3 regions of the Marinobacter sp. M-5 genome follow, and region 2 is predicted to be linked to each of the others. Evidence: predicted binding sites of a transcription regulator. Region 2 holds the regulator's gene; each other region holds the start of a gene.

The links. The regulator sigma-54, encoded in region 2, starts transcription at its own class of promoters, with help from an activator protein. The targets are predictions, from matches to a motif close to ANTGGCATNNANNTTGCTNT.
Region 1: a site for sigma-54 is predicted at 7,720-7,739, ahead of R0125_RS13550 (sigma 54-interacting transcriptional regulator). Genes of this name have one in related genera too.
Region 3: a site for sigma-54 is predicted at 4,808-4,827, ahead of R0125_RS12520 (TorF family putative porin). Genes of this name have one in related genera too.

The regions. Positions count from the first base shown of each region.
Region 1 is NZ_JAWJEK010000003.1:91,432-101,673, forward strand. It holds gene R0125_RS13510 (efflux RND transporter permease subunit) at 1-200, opposite strand, end outside; gene R0125_RS13515 (efflux RND transporter periplasmic adaptor subunit) at 206-1,288, opposite strand; gene ilvG (acetolactate synthase 2 catalytic subunit) at 1,615-3,321, shown strand; gene R0125_RS13525 (ACT domain-containing protein) at 3,318-3,596, shown strand; gene cynS (cyanase) at 3,791-4,234, opposite strand; gene R0125_RS13535 (ABC transporter ATP-binding protein) at 4,262-5,164, opposite strand; gene ntrB (nitrate ABC transporter permease) at 5,221-6,048, opposite strand; gene R0125_RS13545 (CmpA/NrtA family ABC transporter substrate-binding protein) at 6,051-7,469, opposite strand; gene R0125_RS13550 (sigma 54-interacting transcriptional regulator) at 7,770-9,677, shown strand; gene R0125_RS13555 (sodium-dependent transporter) at 9,664-10,242, opposite strand, start outside.
Region 2 is NZ_JAWJEK010000001.1:910,853-921,094, forward strand. It holds gene mgtE (magnesium transporter) at 1-466, opposite strand, end outside; gene R0125_RS04175 (HPr family phosphocarrier protein) at 561-830, opposite strand; gene rapZ (RNase adapter RapZ) at 837-1,724, opposite strand; gene ptsN (PTS IIA-like nitrogen regulatory protein PtsN) at 1,751-2,221, opposite strand; gene hpf (ribosome hibernation promoting factor) at 2,321-2,629, opposite strand; gene R0125_RS04195 (RNA polymerase factor sigma-54) at 2,715-4,244, opposite strand; gene lptB (LPS export ABC transporter ATP-binding protein) at 4,389-5,114, opposite strand; gene lptA (lipopolysaccharide transport periplasmic protein LptA) at 5,092-5,649, opposite strand; gene lptC (LPS export ABC transporter periplasmic protein LptC) at 5,621-6,238, opposite strand; gene R0125_RS04215 (KdsC family phosphatase) at 6,252-6,809, opposite strand; gene R0125_RS04220 (KpsF/GutQ family sugar-phosphate isomerase) at 6,820-7,818, opposite strand; gene R0125_RS04225 (ATP-binding cassette domain-containing protein) at 8,036-8,848, shown strand; gene mlaE (lipid asymmetry maintenance ABC transporter permease subunit MlaE) at 8,845-9,627, shown strand; gene mlaD (outer membrane lipid asymmetry maintenance protein MlaD) at 9,685-10,134, shown strand; gene R0125_RS04240 (ABC transporter substrate-binding protein) at 10,191-10,242, shown strand, end outside.
Region 3 is NZ_JAWJEK010000002.1:711,158-721,399, reverse strand. It holds gene pntB (Re/Si-specific NAD(P)(+) transhydrogenase subunit beta) at 1-1,297, shown strand, start outside; gene R0125_RS12535 (NADH:flavin oxidoreductase) at 1,368-2,480, opposite strand; gene R0125_RS12530 (winged helix-turn-helix transcriptional regulator) at 2,571-3,056, shown strand; gene R0125_RS12525 (OmpW/AlkL family protein) at 3,215-3,973, shown strand; gene R0125_RS12520 (TorF family putative porin) at 4,056-4,763, opposite strand; gene R0125_RS12515 (DEAD/DEAH box helicase) at 5,015-6,340, opposite strand; gene R0125_RS12510 (hypothetical protein) at 6,630-7,937, opposite strand; gene mltF (membrane-bound lytic murein transglycosylase MltF) at 8,148-9,518, shown strand; gene R0125_RS12500 (transporter substrate-binding domain-containing protein) at 9,542-10,242, shown strand, end outside.

The DNA.
Region 1 (10,242 bases), on a different contig from region 2:
GGCCGTACCAGCAATCGTTCGCCATCCTCAGGGCTGATGCCCTCCAGCGTCATGGACACGTAGATCATTGGGATGGTGACGTCGGGGTTGGCTTCCTTGGGGATACTGTAAAACGCAGCCACGCCGCCCAACAGCAGAAAGGTCAGCGTCAGCAGTGTGGTGCGGCTGCGGTCAAGCGCCGCGTGAATCAGTGCGCGCATACGGATCAGCCCCGGTTACTGTCACGGTCAACCGGCTCAACTTCCTGGCCGATCGCGACAAATCCGCCGCCACGGGTGATCAGCCGGATTTCATCCGGCAACCCACTGACCCAGGCGCCATCGGTGGTCACGTTCAGCAATCTCACCGTGCGGAACACCACCTCATCGCGATCATTCACATAACGCACACCGGGGCGGCCGTCGTCACCGAGAGACAGGTAGGCCGGGGAAATAAACGTCGCGCGGGTTTCCGGCAGAGCAATGCGTAGGGTCGCACTGCCACCGGCAACGCGTTTCAGCTCAGGGTTTTCCACCGTCACTTCAACAGCGAAACTGCGGGTGTCAGGATCAGCGGCGCTGGCCACGAAGGTCACCTCGCCCTCCAGCGAACCGCCGTCCAGCAGCCGAACCATAACCTTCTGCCCCTCCTCGACCTGGCTTACCGACTGCTGTGGGACTTGTCCGGTTGCCTTGAGGCGATCCACCTGCACCAGATCCAGCAGCGCAGTGCCCTGCTGGACGAGACTGCCGAGATCCACATGGCGGCGGTTTACCACGGCGTCGAAGGGCGCGGTGGGCGTCAGATCTCTGGTCGCTTTGCGCACGGTTGCCAGCTCCGCACGGGCACCGGCCAGCTCGCTTTGCAACCCGAGGATGTCGGACTGGCTCGCCAGATTGCTCGCGCCCAGGCGTTGGGCGGCGGCAAGATCAGCCTCCAGTTTACGGATCTGCGATTGCCAGCGTTCAACGCCCGCCTGGCGACCATCATCAGACAGTCGCAACAGCGTCTGCCCCTGCGCTACACGCTCGCCCTGACGCACCATCAGCTCTTCAACTGTACCGCTCACCCCGGCACTGATGGCCACCGTCCGCCAGGGTTCCAGCTGCCCCTGCAGCATCAGCCCGGGCTCATACAGGCGAGCCGCAAGGGTTTCCACCTCAACCCGGGTGCGCTCCGGGGCCGGTGGCTCTTTCATCTCCGGCGCGTCCTGCTGCGCCACTTTGACCTCGCCACTGGCCATCCAGAGCACCAACCCGATTACGATCAGTAATGCCAACCCCAGGGAGCCCCACCTGCTCTTGCTCATGTTCTTCTCGTTTATTGCGCATGCGTTGTATTTGAAAGGAGACAAACGGTATCACAAAAAAGTGACATTAGGGGTTGCGTCAGTGGCCAGGCTCGGGTTAACTTTTGATGATTCTTAACCCAGCTTGAGTCGTCGCCCGAATCTCATGAATCTTAACGCTGTTATCGTCCTTGTGAAGCTTGTCCTGGTGGTCGTGGTACCGTCCGGGGGCTCTTGCGTGGACAAGCGGGTGAGATAGCGACAAACCTGACAAGACACCAAGAGCCCCCGGCACCGAAAGGTCCCGGGGGCTTTTTTTTGCAGCAAGAAAAAAGGGAAAAACGACCATGAACGGCGCACAGCACATTCTTGACGCGTTCCACCGCCACCACATCAGCACGGTTTTCGGTTATCCGGGCGGCTGCATCATGCCGCTCTACGATGCGCTGGTGGACGATGTGGGCGTAGAACACGTACTGTGCCGCCACGAACAGGCCTGCGCCCTGGCCGCCGACGGCTACGCCCGCGCCAGCGGCAAACTGGGCGTATGCATTGCCACCTCCGGTCCCGGCGCCACCAACCTGATCACCGGCGTCGCCAACGCCCACCGGGACTCCATTCCGATGCTGGTCATCACCGGCCAGGTGCCGTCCGGGCTCATCGGTACCGACGCCTTCCAGGAAACCGACGTGCTGGGCATGACCCTCGGCATCGTTAAACACAGCTACCTGATCGACGACGCCGACACCCTGCCCACCGTCATGGAAGAAGCCATGGCGCTGGCGCAGAGCGGCCGGCCGGGGCCGGTGTGGATCGACATTCCCAAAGACGTATTGTTGACCGAGGTTGCCGCTGCGCCCTTCCCTTCCAGCGAGCCACAGGAAAGCGGTTCCAGCTGCCCCGACCTGACCGATGCTCTGGCCATGCTCCACGCCGCCCGCAAGCCCTTGCTCTACAGCGGCGGCGGCATCAGCCTGGCCCATGCCGAAGACGGCTTCCGCGTGTTTGCCGAGTCATCCGCCCTGCCGGCGGTGGTCACCCTGAAAGGCATCGGCAACCCTGGCAAACACAACCCTCACAACCTCGGCATGCTCGGCATGCACGGCTCCCGCGCTGCCAATAAGGCAGTGGACGAGTGCGACCTGTTACTGGTCATCGGCGCCCGTCTGGACGACCGCGCCACGGGTAACCTGAATGGCTTTGCGCCCAACGCAAAGATGATTCACATCGACGCCGACGCCGCCGAGATCAACAAACTGCGCCCGGCGGATCTGGCCATAAAAGGCGAGCTGAACGTCATTCTGGAACATCTGACCGGCGCTCTTGAGCGCGAACCACTGACCATTCCAGACTGGCAGAAACAATGCCGCACCTGGCACACCACCGGCGGCTTCAGTGCTGCAGACAACGAGGAACCCCTGGCCCCGATCACCGGCCCGGCGTTCATCCGCCAGCTTTCCCGCATCGCACCGGACGACACCCTCGTGGCCTGCGATGTGGGCCAGCACCAGATGTGGGTCGCCCAGCACTACGAATTCGACCACCCCCGCCATCACCTCACCAGCGGCGGCCTGGGCACCATGGGATTCGGATTGCCGGCCGCCATCGGCGCGCAGTTTGCGGATCGTGCCAGCACCGTGATCAACGTCACCGGCGACGGCTCGTTCATGATGAACGCCCAGGAACTGGCCACCATCCGCCGTTACAACCTGCCGGTGAAACTCATCGTGATGGACAACCAGTGTCTGGGCATGGTGCGCCAGCAGCAGGAGCTGTTCTACGGCAACCGCGAAAGCCAGATCAACCTGGACGACAACCCCGATTTCGTGGCTATGGCCCGCGCCTTCGACATCCCGGCCCTGCGCATCGAGCGCACCGACCAGATCCGCCGCGGCATCGAAACCATCCTCGCCTACGACGGCCCGATGCTGCTGCACGTGGCCATCAGCCGCGAGGACAACGTATGGCCGATCGTCAAACCCGGCGCCAGCAACCGCGAGATGATCGACGAAACCCGACGCCCCAGCACGGCAAACAAGGAGCACGTAGCATGACCCCGCAAGCGGATACCTCGATACCGAGTTACACCCTCAACTGCCGCATGGCCCAGGAAACCGCCGCCCTGGAGCGCCTGTGCCAGGTGATCCGCATTCGTGGGTTTCGCATCGCCCGAATGGCAGTGGAATCCGCCGGGGAGCATCTCGACATCGCCCTGACCCTTGAGGGCTCCCGGCCGATTGCCATGTTGCAGTCGCAACTGGAGAAGTTGCATACGGTGGTGGACGTCGCCCTTGGTCAGGGTGCTGTTGCCCGGTCTCGGTCGGCGTGACCCGGGTTGGGAGTTGATTTCTGTAGCCTGTGGGTTGCGGGGCGGGTACGCGGGGATGCGAAGTAAAAGACAAGAAATGAAAAGCAGAAGGTGTCTGAGCGAAGCGAGTTCTTTTTCCAAGAAAAAACTCCACCTGCCACCCCGCAAGCCCGCCCCTAAACCAACAGGCTACAAGAGGCAGGCTACTCCCAAACCTACCAGGCCTTGTAGGGCAAAAACTTCCCATTCAAAGTAACAACCACGCGATCCCCCTTGGGGTTCTCCTCCTTCTCGATGTCCATGGTGAAATCGATCGCACTCATGATGCCGTCACCAAATTTCTCATGGATCAGTTCCTTCATGGTGTCACCATACACCCCCACGATTTCGTACAGGCGGTAAATCAGCGGGTCCTGGGGCACGGCGCTGTCCCAGGCTTTCTTCGGGCAGACCTGCAGTGCTTCGGCAATCGACTTCTCCAGTCCCAGGGTCTCACACACGGCAAACGCCTTGTCCTCCGTCATGCTGTTCATCCCCAGGCAGGCCGAGGTGGTGAACACCGGCGACATGCCGATGGCCTCGGCCAGGGCTTCCCAGGACACGCCTTTGGTGGCCTTGGCTTCCAGGATTTTTGCAGTCATCAGTTCTTTGTTCATCATGGGTGATTCCTCTCTTGGCAATTAACGTCAGGCGTTTACCGCGCGGGCGGCAGATTCGGCTTCAGACTCTGTGGCTGCGGACGCAGCGGTAGCATCCCCCCTGGCGGGCTCGACGAACTTCGGGCTGCCGTCTTTTTCCGGCAACGCCGAACCGCTGCGGTTGACCAGGAAGTCCACCAGGTAATCCCGGGTCTTGTGGTAGGCCGGGTTCTGGAAAATGGTGGCGCGCGCCCTGGGGTGCGGGATGTCGACTTTCACGCTCTCGGCGATACGGGCATTGGGGCCGTTGGACATCAGGAAGATGCGGTCAGAGAGCAGAATGGCTTCGTCCACGTCGTGGGTGATCATGAACACGGTCTGACGGGTTTCTTCCCAGATTTTGACCAGTTCGTCCTGAATCACCCCACGGGTAAGCGCATCCAGCGCACCGAACGGCTCGTCCAGCAGCAACAGTTCCGGCTGCGTGGCGAATGCACGAGCAATGCTGACCCGCTGGCGCATACCGCCGGAAAGCTGGGAGGGTTTGCGGTTCAGCGCGTGATCCAGCCCTACCATGCTCAGGTAGCGTTCGCTGTGTTCTCGAACCTGCTCCTTGGACCACTTCGGCCAGCGAGCGCGGACGGCGAACACAATGTTGTTAAGGGTGGTTTTCCAAGGCAGCAAGCTGTAATTCTGGAAGACCACGCCCCGCTCCAGCCCGGGGCCTTTCACTTCCTTGCCGTTCATCACCACGTTGCCGGAACTGGCTTCATCCAGCCCGGCCAGCACGTTCAGGATGGTGGATTTACCGCAACCGGAGTGACCGATGATGCAGACAAACTCACCTTTCTCCAGGGCAAAGCGGATATCCTCGAAGACGGTCAGATCGCCGCCCTGGCCGTCCGGATATACCTTCGACAGACCATCTACTTCCAGGAATGACTTATTCATAACAGCGCTCCCTTCGGAGGTTTGAGGCAGGTACCGGCTCGCCGGCACCGAACCGCTCATTCTTTGTACTCAACCATCTTCTGGGCCTTGCCCAGGGCAAGATCCAGCACCATACCCACCACCCCGATCATCACGATGGAGAAAATCACACTGGCCAGATCCAGGTTGTTCCACTCGTTCCACACGTAGTAGCCAATGCCGGTGCCGCCCACCAGCATTTCTGCCGCCACGATCACCAGCCAGGCGATACCGATGGAGATCCTCATACCGGTCAGGATGGTGGGCGCCGCAGCCGGCAGGATCACCGTGATGGCGGTGCGCAAAGGCCCCAGCTCGTGGGTACGGGCCACGTTCACCCAATCCTGCCGCACATTGGCCACGCCAAAGGCGGTGTTGAGCAACATGGGCCAGATCGAGCAGATGAAGATGACAAAGATGGCGGAGGCATCGGAATCCTGAATGATGAACAGCGCCAGCGGCATCCAGGCCAGCGGTGAAATCGGCCGCAACACCTGGATATATGGGTTAAGGGCTTTGTACATGAGCGGTGACATGCCGATCAGAAAGCCAATGGGCAGTGCGATGGCCATGGCCGCAAGGTAGCCGGTGAGCACCCGGTAAACCGAGTAACCCAGCTGAATGCCGATGCCCTTATCGTTCGCCCCGGCGTCATAGAACGGGTCGGACAGCTCGGCCCAGGCGAGCTTGATCACCGCTGACGGTGGCGGCACCCGGGATTCCTGATCAGCACCGCCCATCAGCATTTCATACTCGGTCATACCGGTCTGCGCTTCCGGAGGCTGGGTCGCCATCTCCCAGATGCCCAGGGCCAGGATCAGAAACGACACCGACAACAGCGCCGCCCGCACATTCAGGGAAGCCACGATCACACCCTCCCGATGGCAAAGCTGCGGGTGTACTCTTCCGCACTTTCCGGATCAAAGGTCTTGCCCATGATGGTGTGAGTCTTGTAGGTCTCGCTCGGAGCGCTGTAACCCAGCTCCTCCATAATCTTCCCGGTTTCGCCGGCCAGGTAGACTTGCTCGGCAATGCCCTTGTAGTCCACGTCGCCTTCGATATAACCCCAACGCTTCATCTGGGTCAGAATCCACACCCCCATGGAGTGCCACGGGAACGGGTCAAAGTCGATGCGGTCCGGCACGTTTTTCACCTCGCCCAGGCCATCGGCATAGCGACCCGTGAGAACCTGTTGAATCACCGGTACCGGCTGGTTCAGATAGTTCTTGGGCGCAATGGCCTCGGAAATTTCCTTACGGTTCTCGGGAATGTTGGAGTACTGGGTGGCGTCGATGATCGCTCGCAGCAGCGCACCATAAGTGTTTGGATTCTCGGTGGCGAACTTCTGGCTACAGGCAAAGGCACAGCAGGGATGACCTTCCCAGATATCCTTGGTGAGCATGTGGATAAAGCCTACTTTTTCCCACACGGCACGCTGGTTGAACGGATCCGGCGACAAATAACCGTCGAGGTTACCGGCCCGCAGGTTAGCGACCATCTCGGGTGGCGGTACCACACGGATCTGCACGTCTTTATCCGGGTCGATACCGTTCTCAGCCAGGTAGTAGCGAAGCAGGAAGTTGTGCATGGAGTACTCGAAAGGCACCCCGAACTTGAAGCCTTTCCACTGTTTGGGATCGCGCTTGTCTTTGTGATCCACATGCAGAACGATGGCCTGACCGTTGATGTTCTCCACCGCAGGCATGATAAACGGCTCCGGGGTCGACCCTGCACCCATGCTCATGGCCAGGGGCATCGGGGTGAGCATGTGGGAGGCGTCGTATTCGCCCGCCAGGGATTTGTCCCTCGCCACCGCCCAGCCAGCGGTTTTGGTCACGGTGACGTCAAGACCATAGCGCTCATAAAAGCCCATGGGATGCGCCATGATGATCGGCGTGGCACAGGTGATGGGCACGAACCCGACGTTCAGCTTGGTCTTCTCGAGCTTGCCAAGGGATTCCTTCACCGCCGCCTTGGCTTTATCGAGCGGGAATACGGTGGAGACCAGCGCAGCCGCTGAACCGGCGCCCATCATTTTCATGAAGCTGCGGCGAGAGTGGTCGTTGTGACCGAATACCGAGCGCACCACCGCGCTCTCAATCGCCCGGTCCATCATCGCCTCGGAGTCCATGGCGCCCTCGGTAGCGTCCTGGCGGGGGGCCGACTGCAGGTTCAACGAGGTCGACGGGGCGTTCTGCCCGGTCTTGCATTCCGGGCAGCCGCAGGTTTTTGCATGAATCAACGACTTGTCGCCGTCAAACGGATTGCCAAGGCTTTTCGTGGTCATGGGGCACTCTCCCTTCTCTCGGATGATGTTGTGCACTCTTGCAGTGCAACCAATTGGCGACTCTGACCCCCGAGCACATCAGGCCGGGGCGGTTGCGCGTTCTGGGAGAGATATCGCAGGGTTTGTGCCAACTACCGATATTTTTTTAAACCCATGTTTTCAAAGCTCTTTTATTTATCCTTTCTGAACACACCCACTACGAATTATCGTAATAAACGAGATTTCGTAGGCATCGCTACGATTTTTCATAGTTGGCACGGGGTTTGTTCTGTTGTTTTCATGATTAACGAGGACAGCCCCATGCACCCGGAACACCCCGTCAACAACCATGCCTGGATAGACCACCTGCCGGAGGCCGCATTGCTGGTGGATGCCGCCCAGGATCTGATCGTTGCTGCCAACAGTGCCATGGGCCGGTTGATGGGTATCGACCGGCAGTCCCTGAAAAGCACCCCCTGTACCCGCTTGTTCGCCGACCAACGCCCCCAGTTGATTGCTTTCACCGAGGAAACCCTGTTCCGCAGCCACGGCTGGAGCCGGGATTTCATGGTCAAACACCGGGACGGCCACACCGTTGAGCTGGAGATTTCCGCCTCACGGGTCGGTGAAGCAGAATCCCAGGAGCTGCTGCTGTTGCTGCGGGACCGTCGCCAGTTACGAACGCTGCGGGAGCGCCACGACGCCAACCATTATCATCGTGGCGGGCTGCTGGAGTGGCGGCGGGTAGAAGAGCTGTTCAAGGACATGGAGCGTGAGAACCAGCTGATTCTTCACGCCGTCGGGGAAGGTATTTACGGCGTGGATGCCGAGGGCCGCACCACCTTCGCCAACCCGGCAGCGGAGCGCATGCTGGGCTGGCGCATTGATGAGCTTATGGGTCGGGTCATTCATCGTGTGGTCCACCACTCTCACGAGGACGGCAGCCTCTATCCACTGAAAGAGTGCCCTATTTACGCCGCCTTTCGGGACGCCAGCATCAAACGGGTGGGCGAGGACTGGTTCTGGCGCAAGGACGGCACCGGTTTCCCGGTGGAATACACCAGCACGCCCATCCTGGACAACGGCCACCCGGTGGGCGCAGTGGTTGTGTTCCGGGACATCTCCCCGCGGCTGCAGGCCCAGAAGGAGCTGCAGAAAGCCCTGGAGGAAGTGGAGAGTCTCAAACACCGGCTGGAAATGGAAAACGCTTACCTGCAGGAAGAGCTCAGTGCGGAATACCACTTTCACGAGATATTTGGCCAGAGCGACGCCATCAAGGCCATCGTGCGCCGCATCGGTATGGTTGCCCCTACCGACGCCAATGTTCTGGTCACCGGCGAATCCGGTACCGGCAAGGAGCTGATCGCCCGCGCCATTCATCAGTCCAGCACCCGCCGTGACCGACCACTGATACGGGTCAACTGCGCCGCCATTCCGAAAGACCTTTTCGAGAGTGAGTTCTTCGGCCACATCCGCGGGGCCTTCACCGGCGCAGTCAGTGACCGGGTGGGCCGGTTCGAACTGGCGGACGGCGGTACCCTGTTTCTGGATGAGGTGGGGGAAATCCCTCTGGAACTGCAAGGTAAACTGCTGAGAGTATTGCAGGATCAGCAGTTCGAGCGGGTGGGCGAAAACCACACCCGCGCGGTGGATGTGCGGGTCATCGCCGCCACCAACCGGGACCTGAAGGCGGAAGTGCAGGCCAAAACCTTCCGTGAAGATCTCTACTTCCGCCTCAACGTGTTTCCCATCGAATCCGTGCCGCTGCGGCGGCGCCAGGAGGACATTCCCATCCTCGCCCAGGAATTCCTCAACCGCGCCTGCCAGAAATTCAATCGCCCGCCCCTGGCGCTGAAGGAAGGCGACGTGGAAACCCTGAAGGCCTACCACTGGCCGGGTAACGTGCGGGAACTGGAGAACGTGATCGAGCGCCAGGTGATCACCGCTGACGGCCACCTCGATCTCGACCTGGCCGGCTCCGACTCCAGCGCCCGACCGGTGACCGCGCAAGCGCCGCCGGCCCGCCATTATCAGGGCGACCTGATGACCGAGCGGGAACTCAGGGAACTGGAAAAACAGAATCTGACCCGCGCCCTGACGATGAGCGCCGGGCGGGTGTTCGGGGACGACGGAGCCGCGGCGCTGCTGGGGGTGAAGCCCACCACCCTGACCTCACGGTTGAAAAAACTGAAAATCGAGCCGCGACAGTTCCAGGTCAGGTCGGCGTGACACCGACCTGATTCAGGGCGTACGTAATCACGATCCAGAGCACCATCACCAGCGGCAGATAACGCCCGACGAGGTAGATGCGCCATTCCCACCAGCGGCTCTCGGTGCCCAACACCGTGCGGATCTTCGACGGTGGGATAAACCAGCAGAACATCGCAGCACCCAGCACCCCGGAGAAGATGATCACATTGCCGCCGGCCACCCGGTCAATCACATCCAGCACCGGCTCACCGGCAATGGTCCACTCCAGTGGCGTGAAGCTCAGGGCCGAGGCCGTACCCAGCACCAACATCACCACGGTGACCAGGGCCACCGCCGTGGTGTTGCGTAACCGGAACTCCTCCGCTACCGCCGCGATCATCACCTTCAGCCCGGCAAGGCTGGAACTGAATGCAGCCAGAAAGAACAACCCGAAAAACAGAACGCCAACCCAGTAGCCGCCCGCCACATCTGCAAACACACGGGGCAGGGTAACAAACGCGAGCTGGCTGCCCTCCGCCGGCTCCATGCCGAAACTGAAAACAAACGGAAAGATCATCCAGCCGGCCAGCAGGGCCACGCTGGT
Region 2 (10,242 bases):
TGATGTCGGGCCGCACCGTGATGGTGTCGGTGTTCATCAGGCCGCCGGCGGTGTCCTCCGGGTAAGCGAGTACTTCCTCTACCCGTTGCCGGTCCTGCTCGTCCATGGTATCCAGCACTTCTTGGATAACCGTGTCCGGCAGCTGCTGCAGTAAGTCGGCGAGATCGTCGGATTCGAAATCCTCGATGATGTCGGCCAGTTCCTGGGCGTTCAGCTGACTGAGAAAGTAGCCCCGGATGTCGTCATTGAGGTACTGGAGAACCTCGCCTTCCAGTTGCTTGTCGACCAGATTCCACAGCAGTGCACGCTGGCGAGGTGGCGATGATTCCAGCAGGTGGGCGATATCGCTGGGGCTCAGGCCGCCATTCAGGATGCGGGCAACCTGTTTCAGCGCACCACTGTCCAGCGCTTCGCTGAGAGAGCGAAGGCGCTGGCGGGCCTGGCTTTTTTCCAGAATATCGGTCATGAATCACCCACAGTCAGAAAACCTTCGCATTATAGCGGAGTTAGGCGTCACAGGTGAGAAAGAGTTGTAGGTGAATGTCGCAGGTGACTGAGCGCTACTCACCCTCGCCAAAGTAGTCGTTAATGAGTTCGATCAGTGCGTCGATGGCAGCCTCTTCGTCCGGGCCCTCTGCCACCAGCTCCACTTCGGTCCCCTTGCTCGCCGCCAGCATCATCACCTGCATGATGTTCTTGGCGTCCACCTCCCGGCCCTTGCTGCTGATTCTCACAGTGCTCCGGTAGGTCGACGCGGTGGCGACCAGCTTGGCGGTGGCCCGCGCATGCAGGCCCAGTTTATTGATGATGGTGACGGTGCGGCGGATCATGATGGATCAGGTTAGCTCGCGGTTCTGCAGGTGAGGCAGCTCGCTGTGTCGAACCTGGACGTTGTTGTACCGGGTGCGGAAATACCGGCCGATCTGCTCGCATACGTACACTGAACGATGCTGGCCCCCGGTGCAACCGATGGAGATGGTCATGTAGCTGCGGTTGCTGTCTGCGAATGAGGGTAGCCAGTTCTCAAGAAAACCGGTGAGGTCGTCCACCATTTTGCGGGTCAGCGGTTCTTTCTCGAGAAAATCAATAACCGGTTGGTCAGTGCCCACAAACTGCCGCAGGCTTGTATCCCAGTAGGGATTCGGCAGGCAGCGCACGTCAAAGACATAATCCGAGTCCAGTGGCACGCCGTGCTTGAACCCGAACGACTGGAACAGCAGTGCCAGTTCCTGATCCTTGCGGCCAACAATACGTTGCTTGACCATATCCCTGAGTTCGTACATGGACAGGCCGGTGGTGTCGACGTAGAGATCGGCCAGTTTCGATAGCGGCTCCAGCAGCTTTTTCTCGTTGCCAATCGCTTCCCGCAGCGATGTTTTGTCATCACTCAACGGATGCTTGCGTCGGGTGGCATGAAAGCGCTGAAGCAGGGATTGTTCGTCGGCGTCGAGGTAGATAATCTCAACGGTCACGCCTGTTTCCTGAAGCTGGCGGTAGATGGTCTCGAAATTCGACAGCTCACCGGCAAGATTGCGCGCGTCGATACTGACGGCCATTTTTCGCAACCGCCCCGGTGACGTACTGTGGCTGGTGGCCTCTGTGGTCAGTGGAAACAGCAGGCCGATGGGCAGGTTGTCGATGCAGTAAAAGCTCAGGTCCTCAAGGACATGTAACGCCGTGCTCTTCCCGGAGCCGGATCTGCCACTGACTATGATCAGTTTCATTGCCTGTTGCCTCTGCTGGAATGCGGTCAGTCGCTGCTTTGAGTCATTCGGCTGAAGAGCGCCGGGGCATCGCTGCACTGCCGCAGTTGATCACAGAAATTCCGGTCATTGAACTTCTCCGCCAGCTGGCTGAGCAGTTCGAGGTGTTCGCTGGTGGCCTCCTTGGGAACGATGAGGGCAAACACCAGGTCTACCGGCTGATTGTCGATGGCGTCAAAACTCACCCCGTCTTCCAGGGTCAGGAGCACACCGATCACCCGGTCAAGCCCTTCCAGGCGACAGTGAGGGATGGCAATGCCCTCGCCGATACCAGTGCTGCCAAGCCTTTCCCGGGAAATCAGATTGTTGAAGATCTGCGTTTCGCTGAGTGTGGCGTCCTGCTGGTTCACAAGCTCTGCAATAAATTCCAGAACCCGCTTCTTGCTGGACGCGGCCACCCGGCAAAGGGTCAGCTCCGGGGAAAGAATGGTTTCGATAGTCAGGGACGTGTCGCTCATGGATCGACTTTAGTTCCGTGAAGGTTTCCGTAAAAAAAAGGCTGCGGCACGTGTGTCATGCCGCAGCTCGATCAGGTTGAGTGCTGGTAAAGCAGTGCCCTAGCGAGCGCCGTTACCGTGCATGCGATCAACGTTCTTTTCCTTGTGCTTGAGGATCTGACGGTCCAGCTTATCGACCAATGCATCAATAGCGGCGTACATATCCTCACTCTCTGCCTTTGCGTGAATCTCACCACCGATGACATGGAGAGTTGCCTCCGCAAGCTGGCGCACCTTCTCAACTTCCAGTGTGACCTGGCAGTTGCTGATGTGATCGAAGTGGCGCTCGAGCTTTTCAAATTTGCCTGACACGTATTCTTTCAGGGAGGGAGTCAATTCTACATGGTGGCCTGAAATGTTGAGTTGCATAGGCGTCTCCTGTTGTCATCGTGCCCGCCCCGGATGAGGGGCTGACGGTGTGCCGGCGAATGTCCCACCGGCGGATCCTGTCGGGTCAAACCAGCCGCTTTCTCTCGTTGGATGGCGGAATGTGCATCGCCTCACGATATTTGGCTACTGTCCGTCTGGCTACCTTGATGCCCTGTTCTCCTAGCATGGCTGCAATTTTACTATCGCTCAATGGCTTTTTCGGAGTTTCTGCCGCAATCAGCTTCTTGATCATGGCACGGATTGCGGTGGAGGAACACTCTCCGCCCTCGTCGGTGCTGACGTGGCTGGAGAAAAAGTATTTCAGCTCGAAGATGCCGCGGGGGGTATGCATGTACTTCTGGGTGGTGACCCGCGAGATGGTGGACTCATGCATCTCCACCGCCTGGGCGATGTCGGACAGAATCAGCGGCTTCATGAATTCCTCGCCCTGATCGAGGAAGCCCTGTTGGTGCTCCACAATCCGCGTGGCGACTTTCAGCAGCGTCTCGTTGCGGCTTTGCAGACTCTTGATGAACCACTTGGCTTCCTGCAGCTGGTCGCGCAGGTAGGTGTTGTCGGCGCTGCTGTCAGCGCGCTTGATCAGCGAGGCGTAACTGGCGTTCACGCGGATGCGTGGCGCGATTTCCGGGTTCAGCTCGACGCGCCAGCGCTCATTGTGCTTGCGGACGATCACATCGGGGATGACGTAATCCGGCTCTGCCCGATCCACGGAATCTCCCGGGCGCGGGTTCAGACTGGTGATCAGTGTCAGGACATCCCGCAGCTGGTCTTCCTTGAGGCGGCTGCGGCGCAGCAGTTGCGCGTAGTCACGATTGCCCAGCAGGTTAATGTAATGGGTGATCACCAGGCGCGCCTGCGACAGCCAGGGTGTCTCGGGCGGCAGCTGGTTGAGCTGAATCAGCAGGCACTCCTGCAGATCACGGGCAAATACGCCGGGTGGGTCAAAGTGCTGCAGGCGATGCAGTACCGCTTCGACTTCGTCGAGCTCCAGCGGGTCGTCTTCGGTTTCGTCCAGCAGCCCGGAGTGAATCTCTTCAATGGGCGAGGTCAGATACCCACGCTCATCTACCGCATCCATCAGGGCATGGGCAATGGCCCGGTCCCGCTCGTTCAGAGGCGTGAGATTCAGTTGCCAATCCAGGTGATCCTGGAGGGTTTCCGCAGGAGAATTGCGGGTTTCGAAATCGCTGTCATTCTCGTCGTCGTTACGAGAGGCCGGAGCCGGGGCAGACTGGTAGATGTCGTCCCAGGCGGTGTCGACAGGCAGGTCGTCCGGAATGTTGTCGGGAATGTCGTTCTCGGATGCCCAGTCGGGACCGTTCTCGGATTCGTCCCAGTCACTGGCGGATTCGGCTGCAGCCGCAGTCTCCTCTACCTGGACCTGCTCGGCCTCGGTATCCCGTGCATCGTCATTCGCCTCCGGGGTGTCGTCGTCCTCCGGAGTCTCGAGCATGGGGTTGGAGTCCAGTGCCTGCTGGATCTCCTGTTGGAGGTCCAGCGTTGACAGCTGCAGAAGCCTGATCGCCTGCTGCAATTGCGGCGTCATGGTCAGGCTCTGACCCATTTTCAGCTGTAATGACGCTTTCATAACCATGGTTCAGAATCCGTCACCCGATCGCACCGGCCTTTTGTCTGGTTGCAAAAAATTCTATGTATGCTGGTCACTTGCCCGAACAAGCAAGTTCTTTGCCGAGTGTACTTGCTTGTCTTGTTCATGACAATTGGGGCCAGTATGACATCAGAGCCGGAACTCATTGCCGAGGTACACTTCTTTCACCTGTTGATTAGCGAGAATCTCGCTGGAATTGCCTGAGGCGATGATGTGGCCGCCGGAAACAATGTAGGCATTTTCGCAGATGTCGAGGGTTTCCCGCACGTTGTGATCGGTAATCAGCACGCCGATACCCTTGTCGCGCAGGTGGCGGATGATCTGCTTGATGTCGCTGACCGAGATCGGGTCGACCCCGGCAAAGGGCTCGTCCAGCAGAATGAACGCCGGCTCCATGGCCAGCGCGCGGGCGATTTCCACCCGACGCCGCTCGCCGCCGGACAGCGCCATGCCGACGCTGTCACGAATGTGGGTAATGTGGAACTCTTCCAGCAGTTCCTCCAGCTTGGCATCGCGGTCGGCCTTGCTGAGGTCCTTGCGGGTTTCCAGAATCGCCATGATGTTGTCGCGCACGGTCAGCTTGCGGAAAACCGACGCTTCCTGGGGCAAATAGCCGATACCCTTGCGGGCCCGGCCGTGCATGGGCAGGGGTGTGATGTCCTGGCTGTCGATGGTGATGCGGCCGTGGTCCGCCGGAACCAGCCCGACAATCATGTAGAAGCAGGTGGTTTTTCCGGCGCCGTTGGGGCCCAGCAATCCAACGATCTCGCCGCTGCGGATCTCCAGGGAGACGTCAATGACCACTTTCTTCTGCTTGTAACTTTTCGCCAGGTTACTGGCCCTGAGAACTGCCATCCGGATCCTGTGTGTTCTGGCGGCTGCGCGGCTGAATTACCATTTCCACTCGGCCGCTGCCATTGTTGTCGTTTGCGGCACCTTCGGCGGTGACCACTCGCTGGACGCTATCATAATGAATGATGTCGCCCCGGAACAGGTTGCCGTTCTGCTCGATGACCGCTTCTTTTTCAAACGTCAGCAGGCTTTCGGGTGCCGAATAGGTGATGTTCAGTGCTTTCGCATCGGTCTTGCCCTGGCCCTCTGTGGCAGCCTGCCGGTAGTGCGCAGGCTGGCCGGAGGCTTCGATGCGCTGCAGGCCGGTCTCATCCCGGTAGAGCACCACCCGGTCTGCGGTCAGTTCGGTCTCGCCCTGGGTCATCACCACATCGCCGGTGTAGGTGGCAATGCCCTTGCCGTCGTCGAGCCTGGCGTTATCCGCGTTGACGGTAATGGGTACATTGGAGTCCAGATTGAACGCCGCGGCGGAGCCGGCAAACAGCAGCGCTGCCAGCGTGGCGATGAGTTTACGGTTTGGCTTGTTGGCCAGGCTCATAGCGTCCTTCCACTTGTGAGTCGAGTTCGAGTATGCGGTCATCCAGCCAGCCCTTCATGCCGATTGCCCGGGTAACGCTGAAGGCATCGGTCAGCTCCACCGGTGCGTCGGTAAAGACCGTGCGGCTGCCGTTATCCAGCGTCAGTCGCGTGGTGGTCAGCGTCACCTGGCGGCCGCCTTCGGTGTTGCGAATGACATGAACGTTCCCCTCCAGCTCCAGCAGGTCGTTGTTGTCCTGCAGAACGCCTGAATTCGCGCTCAGTCGCCAGGGTTCGGTCTCGCCTTCGGTGAACAGTTGCGCCCGTGGCGACTCCATGGTGGCCAGATTGTCGGCTTCAAACTGTTCAATTCGCGGGCTTTCGAAGCGCGCGGTCAGCTTGCCGGTATCGTCGAATGACAGGTATCGGCCGTTGACCACGAAGCCGTCGGGTTCAGACTGGCCACGAAGGGCTGCCGCATCGATCGGTTGAACGGGTTCGTCACTCTGCCACATCAGTGCAATCAGGGCCACAACCGTACAGGCAAGCGCAACTCCCCGCAGCAGTGGATGATTGGCAAGCATCATGGTGGAGACGAGATTGCGGTTCATGCCAGCGTTATCCTCAGTGGGCCCGGGTGTAGGGCGCAAGGGTGCTGTCAAGCTCGCCGATGGCTGTCAGCAGCAGGTCACAGGCTTCCCTTACCGCGCCGCTGCCGCCGGCGGCCAGGGTGCACACATCGGCCTGCTCCCGTACCAGCCAGTAACCGTTGGGAACGGTAATGCCCAGGCCTGCGAAGCGAATGGCGGGCAGGTCGGGCAGGTCGTCTCCCATATACGCAATGGCCTCCGCTTCGATGCCCAGGGTGTCCGCCAGTTCCTGCAGTGCGATCTGCTTGTCTTCGCGCCCCTGCATCAGGTGCGGGATGCCCAGGTCGGTCATCCGCTTCAGGGTCAGGGGGGACGAGCGCCCGGTGATCACCGCCACGGTAATGCCGGCGGCCATCACCTGTTTGAGGCCGAGGCCGTCCAGGATATTGAAGCCCTTGAGCTCATCGCCGTTGGCACTGAAAAACAGCTTGCCGTCGGTCATGATGCCGTCGACGTCGAGTGCCAGCAGACGAATGTTGGCCGCTTTCTTCAGAAGTCTTGCCGGCCATTGTGGACGCAGGGATTCGGACATGCCAGGCACCTCAGATGACGCCTGCGCGCAGCAGGTCGTGCATATTGATGGCGCCGACCAGGTGGCCGTCTGCATCGGTGACCGGCAGCGCGTTGATTTTCAGCTCTTCCATGATGTTCAGGGCTTCCGCGGCCAGGTGATCGGCCTGAATGGTTTTGCCGTTGTGGGTCATCACGTCGCTGATGGGGGTGGTGTGCACGTCGATGGATTTATCCAGCGTCCGGCGCAGATCGCCGTCGGTAAATACTCCGGTCAGTTCACCGGCTTCATCCACAATGGTGGTCATGCCCAGCCCTTTGCGGGAAATCTCGAGCAGGGCGCCGCTGAGGGTTGTGTCGCCGGTAACCCGTGGAATCCGGTCGCCGGTGTGCATGATGTCGGAAACCCGCAGTAACAATCGCCGGCCGAGGCTGCCGCCGGGGTGTGAGAAGGCGAAGTCCTCGGCGCTGAAGCCTCGCGCTTCCAGCAGCGCCACGGCCAGGGCATCGCCCATGACCAGGGTGGCGGTGGTGCTGGAGGTGGGCGCCAGGCCGAGCGGGCAAGCTTCCAGTGCAACACTGACATCGAGATTGGCTACGGCCTCTTTGGCCAAAGTGGAATCCGCGTTGCCGGTCATGCTGATCAGCGGTGCGCCCATGCGGCGCAGTAACGGCAGGATGGTCACTACTTCACTGGTGTTGCCGCTGTTGGAGATGGCCAAGACCACGTCCTGACCGGTAATCATGCCCAGGTCGCCGTGGCTGGCTTCGCCCGGGTGTACAAAGAAAGACGGTGTGCCCGTACTGGCGAGGGTAGCGGCAATCTTGTTGCCGATGTGGCCGGACTTACCCATGCCGGTCACCACCACACGACCCTTACAGGCCATGATAACCTCGCAGGCCCGCACGAATTCGTCGTCGATGCGATCCGAAAGCGCGGCGATGGCGTCTTTTTCAATGTCGATGGCGCGGATGGCTGCGTCCCGGTATTTCTGCTCGATGTCGGCTGTGGGCTTGTTGCTGTTGCTCATGCTGGTTCCGGCTTGCACTCTGTCATCGTTGGGTTTCGTCGTGTTAGGGCCTTGTCGCCACAGGGGCTTGGTCATGTGGCGGGAGTATATCACTTCCCGTCGCTACGGGGCTTTTGTTCAGGGAATCTGATTGTTGCCATCAGGACATTTTATCTTGTGCAGATTGAGCTTCACCGCGGCTTCGCATAATGTTAGCCCACACTGAAAGGGACTGTTTATGGATTCAGGCGCCTACATAACCCTGAGGGACGTGGTTTTCAGCCGCTCGGGCCGACGCATTTTCGATGGTGTCAGTCTGGACATCCCCCGTGGCAAAATCACCGCCATCATGGGGCCCAGCGGCACCGGCAAGACCACGTTGCTGCGGCTGATCGGCGGCCAGCTCCGGCCGGATTCCGGCTCCATCGTGGTGGCCGGGCAGCCGGTTCCTCAGCTCAAGCGTAAGGCGTTGTACACGCTGCGGGAAAAAATGGGCATGCTGTTTCAGAGCGGCGCGCTGTTTACCGACCTGAGCGTTTTCGAGAACGTTGCCTTCCCGTTGCGCGTGCACACGGCGCTGCCGGAGGACATGATCCGCGACATCGTGCTGATGAAGCTCGAGGCGGTGGGGCTGCGCGGTGCGCGGCGTCTGATGCCGGCAGAGCTTTCCGGTGGCATGACCCGCCGGGTGGCCCTGGCCCGCAGTATCGCGCTGGATCCGGAGCTGATCATGTACGACGAGCCGTTCGCCGGCCAGGATCCCATCGCCATGGGCGTTCTGGTCAAGCTGATCCGGGACCTGAACCTGTCGATGGGGCTGACCAGTGTTCTGGTGTCACACGATGTGCCTGAGTCTCTCAGTATCTGCCACTACGCCTGCATTGTTGCCGACGGCCAGATCATCGGAGAGGGCACCCCCGAGGAACTCAGGCAGCACCCCTCCGAGCGGGTGCAGCAGTTTCTCAACGGCCACCCGGACGGCCCGGTGCCATTCCACTACCCGGCCGATGACGCCGGAGCGGACTGGGGACTCGGTGGAGGTTCGGCATGATGGATCGTATTGCTTCGCTCGGCCGCGTGGGCCTCGATGTGGTTGCCACTGTGGGCCGGGCAGGGCGTTTCCTCGCTGGTGTATTGACCGGTGTGCCACGTCCTTCTGTGGGTTTCCCGCTGCTCGTTCGTCAGCTGTATTCGGTGGGTGTGCTGTCGTTGGCCATCATCGTGGTATCCGGCCTGTTCATTGGCATGGTACTTGGGCTTCAGGGCTACACCATTCTCAGTGACTACGGCTCAGAGGCGGCGATCGGACAAATGATAGCGCTGACGCTCGTGCGCGAGCTGGGGCCGGTGGTGACCGCCCTGCTGTTTGCCGGGCGCGCAGGATCGGCGCTGACGGCCGAAATTGGTCTGATGAAAGCTACTGAACAGTTGTCCAGCATGGAAATGATGGGCGTGGATCCATTGCGGCGGGTGATCGCGCCCCGGCTCTGGGCCGGTTTTATTGCCATGCCGATATTGGCGGCCATCTTCTCGGTGGTCGGGATCTGGGGTGGCATGTTGGTGGGTGTTGAATGGTTGGGGGTCTTTGAAGGGTCGTTCTGGGGTAATATGCAGTCTTCGGTGAGCTTCACCCAGGATGTGCTCAACGGGGTGATCAAAACCGTTGTGTTCGGCTTCGTGTGCTCCTGGATTGCGGTGTTCCAGGGCTATGACTGCGTGCCCACGTCAGCGGGGATCAGTTCGGCCACCACCAAAACCGTCGTTTATTCGTCTCTGGCCGTGTTGGGCCTGGACTTCGTGCTGACGGCTGTCATGTTCGGGGACTTCTGAGCAGTATGAGCAGTCGGATCGGTTGTGGAATTCAACAGCGTTTAGCAGGAGCAGGAAATGGCCCAGAGAACTACTGAAATCGTCACCGGTCTGTTTATCATTGCAGGGCTGGCTGCGCTGATGTTTCTGGCGCTACAGGTCAGTGGCCTGTCGCCGAAAAGCGACGCTGACACGTATACCCTGTATGCGAACTTCAATGACGTGGGGGGTATTACTCCGCGGGGTAAAGTGGCCATGGCCGGGGTCACCGTGGGCTCGGTGAAAAGCGTCACCCTGGACAGAGACACCTTTCAGGCGAGAGTGGAACTGACGATAGATGCGGATGTGGACAACATTCCCGCAGACAGTTCCGCAGTAATACGTACATCCGGTCTGCTTGGGGAGCAGTACATTGATATCTCGATTGGCGGAGATATGGACTCTCTCAACGCGGGCGACACGTTTTATTCAACCCAGTCGGCGATGAATCTCGAGCGCCTGATTACCAACTTTGCATCGGGCAAATAGTTCGGTAGATGCGGGATAAAGGGACAAAAGGAACGGACATGTTACAGGAGAAAATCATGGTTTTGATCAGACGCAGTATGCTGCTCATCGCCTTTGTGATGGCGGCGC
Region 3 (10,242 bases), on a different contig from region 2:
CCTATACGGTGTCGCCGGGATCATCATCGCTGTGGGTGCCACCCTGGCGAGCTTTGGCAGCGACGGCGGCATCATCGCCATTGCGATTGCCATACTGATTGGTGCCGGTATCGGCATCCCCATTGCCAACAAGGTGGAAATGACCCAGATGCCCCAGCTGGTAGCCCTGCTGCACAGCTTTGTGGGCCTGGCTGCGGTTCTGGTGGGCTTCTCAGGCTACATTGAACCGCTGGTTGCCACTACTGGCACCGAGCACACCATCCATCTGGTGGAAGTTTTTCTGGGCATCTTTATCGGTGCTGTGACCTTCACCGGTTCGCTGGTTGCCTGTGGCAAGCTGGATGGCCGCATCGACAGCAAGGCGCTGACCCTGCCAGGCCGGCATCTGATGAACCTGGCGGCCATCATCGCCTGCGTGGTGCTGGGCAGCTGGTTCCTGGGCACCGACAGCACGGGCCTGGGCATTCTCTATCTGGTCATCATGACGGTGATCGCCTGCGTGCTGGGCGTGCACCTGATCATGGCCATCGGAGGTGCCGACATGCCGGTAGTGGTGTCCATGCTCAACAGCTATTCCGGGTGGGCGGCGGCCTCGATCGGTTTCATGCTGGGCAACGACCTGCTGATCGTGGTGGGTGCCCTGGTGGGCAGCAGCGGTGCCATTCTCAGCTACATCATGTGCAAGGCCATGAACCGGTCATTCATCAGTGTGATCCTCGGTGGCTTTGGCCAGACCACCAGCAGCGCAAGCGCTGCCGATCCGGATCAGACCGTCCATGAGTCCAGTGCGGATGATGTGTGCGAGGAACTGCGCAACGCCGATTCAGTGATCATCGTGCCCGGTTACGGCATGGCCGTGGCCCAGGCCCAGAACGGCGTCAGCGAAATGACCAAAATCCTGCGGGAGCGTGGTGTGAATGTGCGGTTTGGCATCCACCCGGTCGCTGGTCGCCTGCCCGGCCACATGAACGTGCTGCTGGCGGAAGCCCACGTGCCCTATGACATCGTTCTGGAAATGGACGAGATCAACGACGACTTTCCAAGCACCGACGTGGTGCTGGTGATCGGTGCCAACGACACCGTCAACCCGGCCGCAGCGGAAGATCCCGGCAGCCCGATTGCCGGCATGCCGGTGCTGGAAGTGTGGAAATCCCGACAGGTGGTTGTCCTCAAGCGGGGCATGGCCACCGGCTATTCCGGTGTGGAAAACCCGCTGTTCTTCAAGGACAACACCCGCATGCTGTTTGGCGATGCCAAGGACAGCATCGACAAACTGGTGACCGGGCTAAGAGGCTGACGCGCCGGCACCGTTGGGTCTGACGACGGCTCAACGGTGCCATTTTCAACGGCGCGGCGGAAGGGGAGGCTCAGTACAGTTTGGCCAGGGACTTCTTGGCGAACGCTTCCACGTCGTTAAGCCGACCTTCTTTCACTTTCACCAGCCATTCCGGGTCCTGCAGCAAGGCGCGGCCGACCGCGATCAGCTCGAACTCGTGATTGTTCATGCGCTCCACCAGTTCATCAATGCCAGACTGTTCCACCGCCTCCTTTTTGCTCGCGAAGGTGCCGCTGATGAAGTCTTCGGTCAGGCCCACACTGCCCACCGACATGGTCGGCTTGCCGCTCAGTTTCTGGGTCCAGCCCGCCAGATTGAGGGTGGAACCTTCGAATTCCGGCTCCCAGAAACGGCGTGTGGAGGCGTGGAAAATGTCGACACCGGCGTCTACCAGAGGCTTGAGAAACTGCGCCAGCTCTTCCGGGGTGTTGACCAGTTTCGCTTCGTAGTCCTGCTGCTTCCACTGGGAGAACCGCAGCATGATCGGGTAATCCGGGCCCACGCGATGGCGTACGGCTTCGACAATTTCCACCACAAAACGTAGACGGTTTTCCATGCTGCCGCCGTACTCGTCGTCTCGCTGGTTGGTGCCCGCCCACAGGAACTGATCCAGCAGGTAACCGTGGGCGCCGTGGATCTCGACGCCGTCAAAGCCCAGTGCTTTGGCGTCCTGGGCGGCATCGGCGAAGGCGGTGATCACGTCGTCAATGTCGCCCTTGCTCATGGCCTTGCCGTTGGGCTTGCCCGGTGCGAACAGGCCGGACGGGCTGTAACCGGGCACGGAGGGATCCGGCTCAACACCTTCCTTGCGCACCGCACCCACGTGCCAAAGCTGAGGGAAAATGGCGCCGCCGGCTTCGTGAACGGCATCAACTACGCTTTTCCAACCGGCGAGGGATTCGTCGCCGTGGAAGAAAGGCACATTCGGGTAGCCGTTGGCACCCGGGTGATTCACGGTGGTGCCCTCGGTGATCAGCAGGCCAACCCCGTTCTCGGCACGGCGGCGATAGTACGCCACCACATCATCACCGGGGACATTGCCCGGGGAGAAGTTGCGGGTCATCGGGGCCATGGCCACGCGGTTGCGCAGCGTCAGGTTGTGAATTTCAAACGGTTCAAACATGGGACCGAGATTCATGCTCATGGACTATAGCAACCTCATCAATTTGGTTTCGTAAAGCAACCCTATTGAATCTGGTTTTAAAATGCAACCCTATTCTGTACACTCCGAAGCATGGCCAGAAAACGTTTTGATGATTCCAATTGCTCCGTTGCCCGCGCCCTTAATGAGGTGGGTGACTGGTGGTCGCTGCTGATCGTGCTGCATGCCATGCACGGCACACGGCGTTTCGTGGACTTTCAGCAGGAACTGGGCATTGCCCGCAACATCCTCTGTGACCGTCTGGCTCGGCTGGTGGACAACGAAGTTCTGAAAAAAGTGGATGTGGGCGAACACGGCTCCCGCTTTGAATACCGCTTGACCGAAAAGGGTCGTGACCTGTTCCCGATCGTGATTGCCCTGCGCCAGTGGGGCGACAAATGGAATCCCGCGCCGGATCAGGCGCCACTGGACCTGAGAGACCGTGAAACCGGCCGCACCATACTGCCGGTGGATGTCCGTGACGCTGACGGCAAGCCGCTGACCGTACGTGACGTCTTTGTGCCGGGCGATAACATCGGCCAGCTCAAACCATCGGACAGCAAAAAGAAGACTGGCTGACAATCCGCAGAAGGCCCCCAGCTGCCGTTTTTTTGAGTTGAATCAATCTCTCCGTGAGCTATTGAGCCACGGGCCCGCGCACTTGCTCTACATCAAGTTCTCTCCCGCGGTTGTCCTTAACCTGTAGCCATCGACTATTCAGGTTCAAGGAGATTGTGATGTCCCGTGCATTTACCCTCAGCGCTCTGGCTGCCGGCTTACTGGCGATGGCGCCCATTGTCCAGGCTTATGAAGCCGGTGATTTCATGGTGCGGATCGGTCCCGCCCACGTGGCGCCGGATGATTCCAGCAGCGATCTTGCCTTTGCCGGCAAAGGCCCTCTTGCGGGCCAGGATCTGGCGCTGCCAGGCACCGGTGTGGCGGTCGACAGTAACAACCAGCTGGGCATCACCGCCACCTATATGGTGACCTCCCACATCGGTATCGGCGTGCTGGGTGCCACTCCGTTCAAGCACAACATCAGCGGCGCCGATGGCCTGGAAGGCTTTGGCAAACTGGCAGAAACCAAACATCTGCCACCGACGCTGACCTTGCAGTACTTCCCCATGGACAGCGCATCGCGGCTGCAACCCTACGCCGGCGTGGGCGTGAACTACACCACCTTCTTCGAGGAAAAAACCACCGGCACGCTCAACACGGTGATCGACTCGGTGGCACAGGCCAACTTCGGCACACCGGCCGGCACCGTGGACGGTTCGAAACTGGATCTGGATGACAGTGTCGGGGTCGCCCTGGAGCTGGGCGTGGACTACATGCTGAGCGAGAATTTCGGTCTGAACGCGGCCATCTGGTGGGTGGATCTGGAGACCGACGCCACCATCACGGCGCTGGCGGGTGATGTGGAAGTGGGTGAAATCACCACCGAGGTTGAAATCGACCCGATGGTTTACATGGCGGGGTTCATCTACCGGTTCTGATCCAACCGGGCCAGATCCGGACAAAAAAAAGGGAGCCATACGGCTCCCTTTTTCTAACTGCGGTTTTAGAGTCTGGAGATGATCAGAAGCTCTTGCTCCAGCCCAGCCAGAACTCGGTCTTGTCCTTTTCTGCATTGTCCTCGTCAGCGTACTCAAAGTTGAAGCTGACTTCACCGAATTCACCGGCATCCTTGGCAATACCCGCGGCATAGTGGGTGTAGCTCGCGTTTTCAAAACCGGGGTCACCGTCCACGTCAAAGTCGTAGTAGCCCGCGGTCAGACTCAGGCTGAAATCGTTCGCCAACGGCACGCCAGCGGACAGGTAGTAGTAGATGTCACCAGCGTCGAAGGTCGCATCCTGGTTTTCACTGTGCACGGTGTATGCCACACCAGCGGCGAACATGCTGTAGCTGAGCTCACCATAGATCTCGCCGAAGTCGATGTTGGTTTGCTCATCCGGGTAGGCGTAGAAGATGTAGCCCACGTCATAACCGAGACCTTCAACTTCACCTGCGAAACCGGCATACAGGTCGAGCTCGTAAGTCGCGTCAGTGCCGAAGTCGACTGTAGATGCCCAGCTTCCAACGTACAGGCCGGACTCGTCGGCGTAATCGATGCCACCCTGAACGGCTGCTGCACCGTCGGTCTGAGTCACGCCACGGAAGATGTAGTTACTGACAACACTAACGTTGGCTGTGGTTTCTGCAGAGGCTACTGAAGGAACGGCAACGGCTCCGATGACACCAGCGCTCAACAAGGAAACCATCATTCGAAGGGATTGCTTTTTCATTGGACCACCTTAAAGGTTACAGTTTGGAAACACTCCTCTAAGGCTGAGCAACGACCGTGCCAAAACTTAATAAACTTTAAAAACAATAACTTGAGTAATTATGACGACCGCGTCATAGATTTGTAATACTGCCGAGCGCACTGTTTCAGGTCATGCGCTCCACAAACTGGCAAAATCGCGCACCATTGGATTGCACATAAAAAAGCCGTCGAGTTCAGAGCCTCGACGGCTTTTTAACAGCGCCCTGTGGATCAGGCGCTTTCACGTTGGGGTGAGCGCCTCGCCTGGCCGCCACCGCCGTTCTGGCCGCGACCACCACTGCGACCGCCGGGCTTGGGGCCAAAGCTGCGGCCATTGCCGCCGGGCTTACCGTTACCACCGCCATTACCGTTGCGATTGCGCGCACGGCTGGGATCGGCTTTGGCCTTCGGCTTGAGCGGCAGGTTGTTGGTCGGCTCAAAGCCTTCCATGCTCTTGCGCGGCAACTGCTTCTTGATCAGCCTTTCGATACCCGCGAGCATCTTGCCTTCGTCGGCACTGACCAGCGACAACGCGTGGCCGCTTTCGCCAGCACGACCGGTGCGGCCGATACGGTGCACGTAATCTTCCGGCACATTAGGCAGCTCAAAATTCACTACCTGGGGCAGCTGCTTGATATCGAGACCACGCGCAGCGATATCGGTTGCCACCAGCACCCGCACTTCGCCAGCCTTGAAATCCGCCAACGCGCGGGTACGGGCCCCCTGGGACTTGTTGCCATGAATGGCAGCGGCGGTGATGCCGTCTTTCTCCAGTTTCTGGGTCAGGCGGTTGGCACCGTGCTTGGTACGAGTAAACACCAGTACCTGTTCCCAGCTGTTATCACGTACCAGCTTGCTGAGCAGAGCGGTTTTCTGGCTCTGATCGACCGGATACACAGACTGAATAATGTTTTCCGCCGACGTGTTGCGGGCAGCGACTTCGACCTGCACCGGATTATTCAGCAGACCTTCCGCCAAGCCGCGGATCTCGCTGGAGAAAGTGGCAGAAAACAGCAGGTTCTGGCGTTTCGCCGGCAGCAACGCAAGAATCTTGCGGATGTCGCGGATAAAACCCATGTCCAGCATGCGGTCGGCTTCGTCCAGCACCAGGAATTCCACTTCGTTGAAGCGCACGGCATTCTGCTGGTACAGATCCATCAACCGGCCCGGTGTTGCCACCAGAACGTCAACGCCTTTGCGCAACTTCATCATCTGCGGATTGATTTTGACGCCACCGAAAACCACCGCGGCCTTGGTGGGAATGTATTTGCTGTAAAGATTCACGCTATCGTGAACCTGTGCTGCCAGCTCCCGTGTCGGCGTCAGAATCAACGCGCGGGGGCCTTTACCACTGCGCGGGTTTTCACCCAGGCGCTGCAGGATCGGCAAGGTAAACCCGGCAGTTTTACCGGTGCCCGTCTGGGCCGCAGCCATCACATCGCGACCCGACAGCACCGCAGGAATGGCCTGAAGCTGAATGGGCGAAGGGGTATCGTAACCCTGATCGGAAGTGGCACGGACGAGCTGCTCGGACAAACCGAGGGAAGAAAAATTCATATAAGTACTCTTGATTAATTCTGCCTCCACGAACACCGTCTTCGGCGAATGCGGGCAGATGCCATGAAAACTCATGGAAAAAAAGACGACTACGGTCACGCGCCGGTAACGGGGTGACGTCCTCTGACAGGTCGTATCGGATGGGTCGCAAAGCGGCACTGGGCCGGAGACTGCGGAAATCCTTAGAGGCAGGATGAGGGCACGTTAACAGAGGGCCCGCTAAATAGCTATAGGTGCTTTTCAGTAGGCCGCTATTTATTTTTCACGCAATGCCGCAGTTCCAGCCAGATCACCCAAGCCCGATTGTGAGGATGGAAGCGACCACGCTGGCAAGAACCAGTGCGCTCAATGACAACATCAGGCTCCACCGCAGCGAGGCATCTCGCGCCGGGTAACCGGTCAGCCGCTCCATGATCAGCGCGTTGGCCGCAAACGGGGTACCGAAGGCGGTTATCCCCCAACCCGAGACCATGGCGAAGCCCAGGCCCAACAGGGCACCGCCGGGCCACACCGAGCCCAGGATACCGCCCGCCAGGGTACCCATCACGATCGGGTTGACCCCCGCCAGCCCGGCGAGGAAAAAGCCCCAGGGCACCAGCGCCGCGAGCAGTGGCCAGGCCCAGGTGGGCAAACTGATCGAGCCGCCCATCTGGCCCAGCACCACGGCACTGATGATGGATCCGATAAACGCCGAACCGCCCACAATGGCCAGCTCGTTGCTGACGTTGGCCATATTCGGCAGCCTGGGGTTGTTGCCATTGAACCAGGACAACGCCCAGCCCACCACAACTGCCGACAGGCAGCTCAGCGTCACCGAGCGGGCATAACTCAGGCCATAAGTGTGGCTGAACAGGAACACTCCGACACAGATGGCGGCAATAATGCTGCCGAACCGCAACCAGCTCGCCCACCCGGCACGGTCCTCCGACGGCAGCGAGATCGCAACCGGCTCAGCTTCACGCCAGAAAAAACCGGCCAGCAAGATCAGCAAAGCGAACGGCAGCGCAACGGAAAGCAGCTGCGCACTGCTCAGACCGGGCAGCAATGTTAGGGTGAGCGCCACGGAAATCGACAGGGGTGACCAGATCGGCGACACGCCGAAGCCACGGAGCACAGCACGAGTGCCGTTGCGGGCGGCACTGCTGTCGCCATCGGTGCGAATGCGCTCGGCAATCAGGCTGCCCACCACGGCAACCGAACCGAAATTCAGGGGAACAGCCACCAGCGCGGTGCCGAATGTGACACTGGCATAGCGAGCGCGGGGCGGACCGCTGAATAAACTGGAGGAGATTCTTTGCAGGTCCCGGGAGCGGGCCAGGACCGACGACAATAAAAGCACCGCCAGGATCAGTCCTGCCAGGCGGGTCATGTTGGTGGCAGCACCGGCAATCAGCGCCGGATCACGCCCCAGCGCGAACACCAACGCCAACCCGGCCACCACGAACACACCCCGCGGCACCGTTCGCATGGAGCGCCAGCCCATCACCACGGCCAGACTGACCGCCAGCGCTCCCAACAGCCCCGCACCGGGCAAAAAAGCCAGCACGCCGGCAAGCAGCGCGGCGTAAGCAAGACAGGAACTGAACAAGGCGTGCATAAGGCATCCATCGGGCGTGAGGGTCCCAGTTTAGGGAAGCTCCGGAAAACCCGCCAGGCATCGCCACTGTCATTCGCTCTTAACAGGCCAATCATTCGCTGACCGGAGGTCCGGATATCGGTAAATACCTATTTTACTGTTTCATCGGTGATACAGTCGGGTGACCGATTCGTAACCTGTCGGACAATGCTTAAAAAATAGAGGTCTGTGATGACTCCGATTCTGAAGTACGCTGTGTCTGCCTGTCTTCTCACCACGCTGGTGGGATGTGGCCAGAGCGAAAGTACCGGTTCCAAGCCGGCCAAACAACTGGCCCCCCCCGCAGAAACCGGCATTCTGGAAGTCGCCACCCGAAATGGCTCCACCACTTACTATCTGGATCGCCACGAAAATCCCATCGGTCCCGAGCACAGCCTGATCAGCCGTTTTGCCGAGAGCCAGGGCTGGCAGGTGAACTGGACCATGTACGATTCCACCTCCGAGGTCATCAAGGCCCTGGAGTCCGGCGCAACGCATCTCGCCGCTGCCGGGTTAACACACCTGCCCTCGCGGACCGAACGTTTTACTCTGGGCCCCGCTCATACAGAGATCACCGAACAACTGGTGTGCCACCGGGAAATGCGCCCATTGCCCCGCACGCCTGATGCTCTGACCGACGTCGCCATCACCGTGACTGCGGATTCAAGCTATGTCGAAACCCTGAACGGCCTGGCGACGGAACACGAAGGCATCAAGTTCGAGGAAGACGACAGCCGAACCACGGAAATCCTGCTTGCCGCCGTGGCAGAGCAGTCACTGAAATGCACCGTTGCCGACTCCAACATCGTGCAGGTCATGCGCCGCCACTTCCCCAACCTTGAAGTTGCGATGAACCTGACCACCGGCAAAAACCTGGGCTGGTATCTTCCGGCCGGTGCCGCCGATCTGGCAAACAGTGCCCGTGAGTGGATGAACAGCACCGCCGGTGACGAGGCTATCGGCTACATGGAAAATCGTTACTACGCCTACATCGGTGAGTTCGATTTTGTCGACCTGCGGGCCCTTAACCGCCGCATCGACGACCGCCTGCCCGACTACCGCAGTCACTTTGCCGAAGCAGAAACCACCACCGGCATGCCTGCAGATCTGTTGGCAGCGCTGTCGTACCAGGAGTCCCACTGGGATCCCACCGCTGTGTCGCCAACCGGCGTACGCGGCATCATGATGCTGACCAAAAACACCGCTGAATCTCTTGGCGTAACCGATCGGCTGGATCCGGTTGCCGCCATTGATGGCGGCGCCCGCTACCTGGCCGACCGCCATCGTCGTCTGCCGGATACCATTCCGGAACCGGACCGCACTTTCCTGGCACTGGCCAGCTACAACATCGGCCGGGGGCACCTACTGGACGCCCGCCAGCTGGCGCGGGACCTGGGTAAAAATCCGGATTCGTGGGACGACATGAAAGAAGTTCTGCCCCTGAAAGCGGACAAGCGGTACTACCCGCAGACTCGTTACGGCTATGCCCGTGGCTATGAGCCGGTGCACTACGTGCAGCGCATCCGGAACTATCGCGATGTAATCAGCTCCTCGTTCGAATAACGCACCATGGATAGGAGAAAATAATGAAAACATGGAGCCGTCTGTTCGCTCTGGTTCTGCTGACACTGGCTGCAGGCCAGCTGTCAGCTCAATCCGAGCCCTTGAAGGTGGGGATCACCCCGGTGCCACCGTTTGTGGTGGAGGCAGAATCCGGTGAATGGGAAGGGATCAGTGTAGATCTGTGGCGGGAAGTCGCCGACGGCATCGGCCGTGATTACACTCTTGTTCCGCTCTCGTTCCGGGACTTGCTTGCTCAGGTGGAAAGCGGCGATATCGACGTCGCCGTCGGTGCACTGACCATGACCGCCGAGCGGGAGGTGAAGTTTGACTTCACCCACCCGTTCTTCCAGACAGGCCTGTCCATTGCCGTACCGCCGGCACCGGAGCAAGGCCTCTGGGCGAGCTTGCGGGCACTGATCAGTTGGCAGTTTGTCAGCGTGATCATTGCGCTCGGTGCGCTGCTGCTGGGCGTGGGCTTCGTGCTGTGGCTGTTCGAGCGCAAACGCAATCCGGAACAGTTCGGCGGTGATCCCATCAAGGGCATTGGCGCCAGTTTCTGGTGGGCCGCCGTCACCATGACCACCGTGGGTTACGGTGACAAGGCCCCGGTGTCCTTTGCCGGGCGCGCCGTCGCCCTGGCGTGGATGTTTGCCGGGTTGATCATGGTGGCCAGCTTTACCGCCGCTATCACCTCCTCACTGACCGTCAGCAACCTTCAGCATCA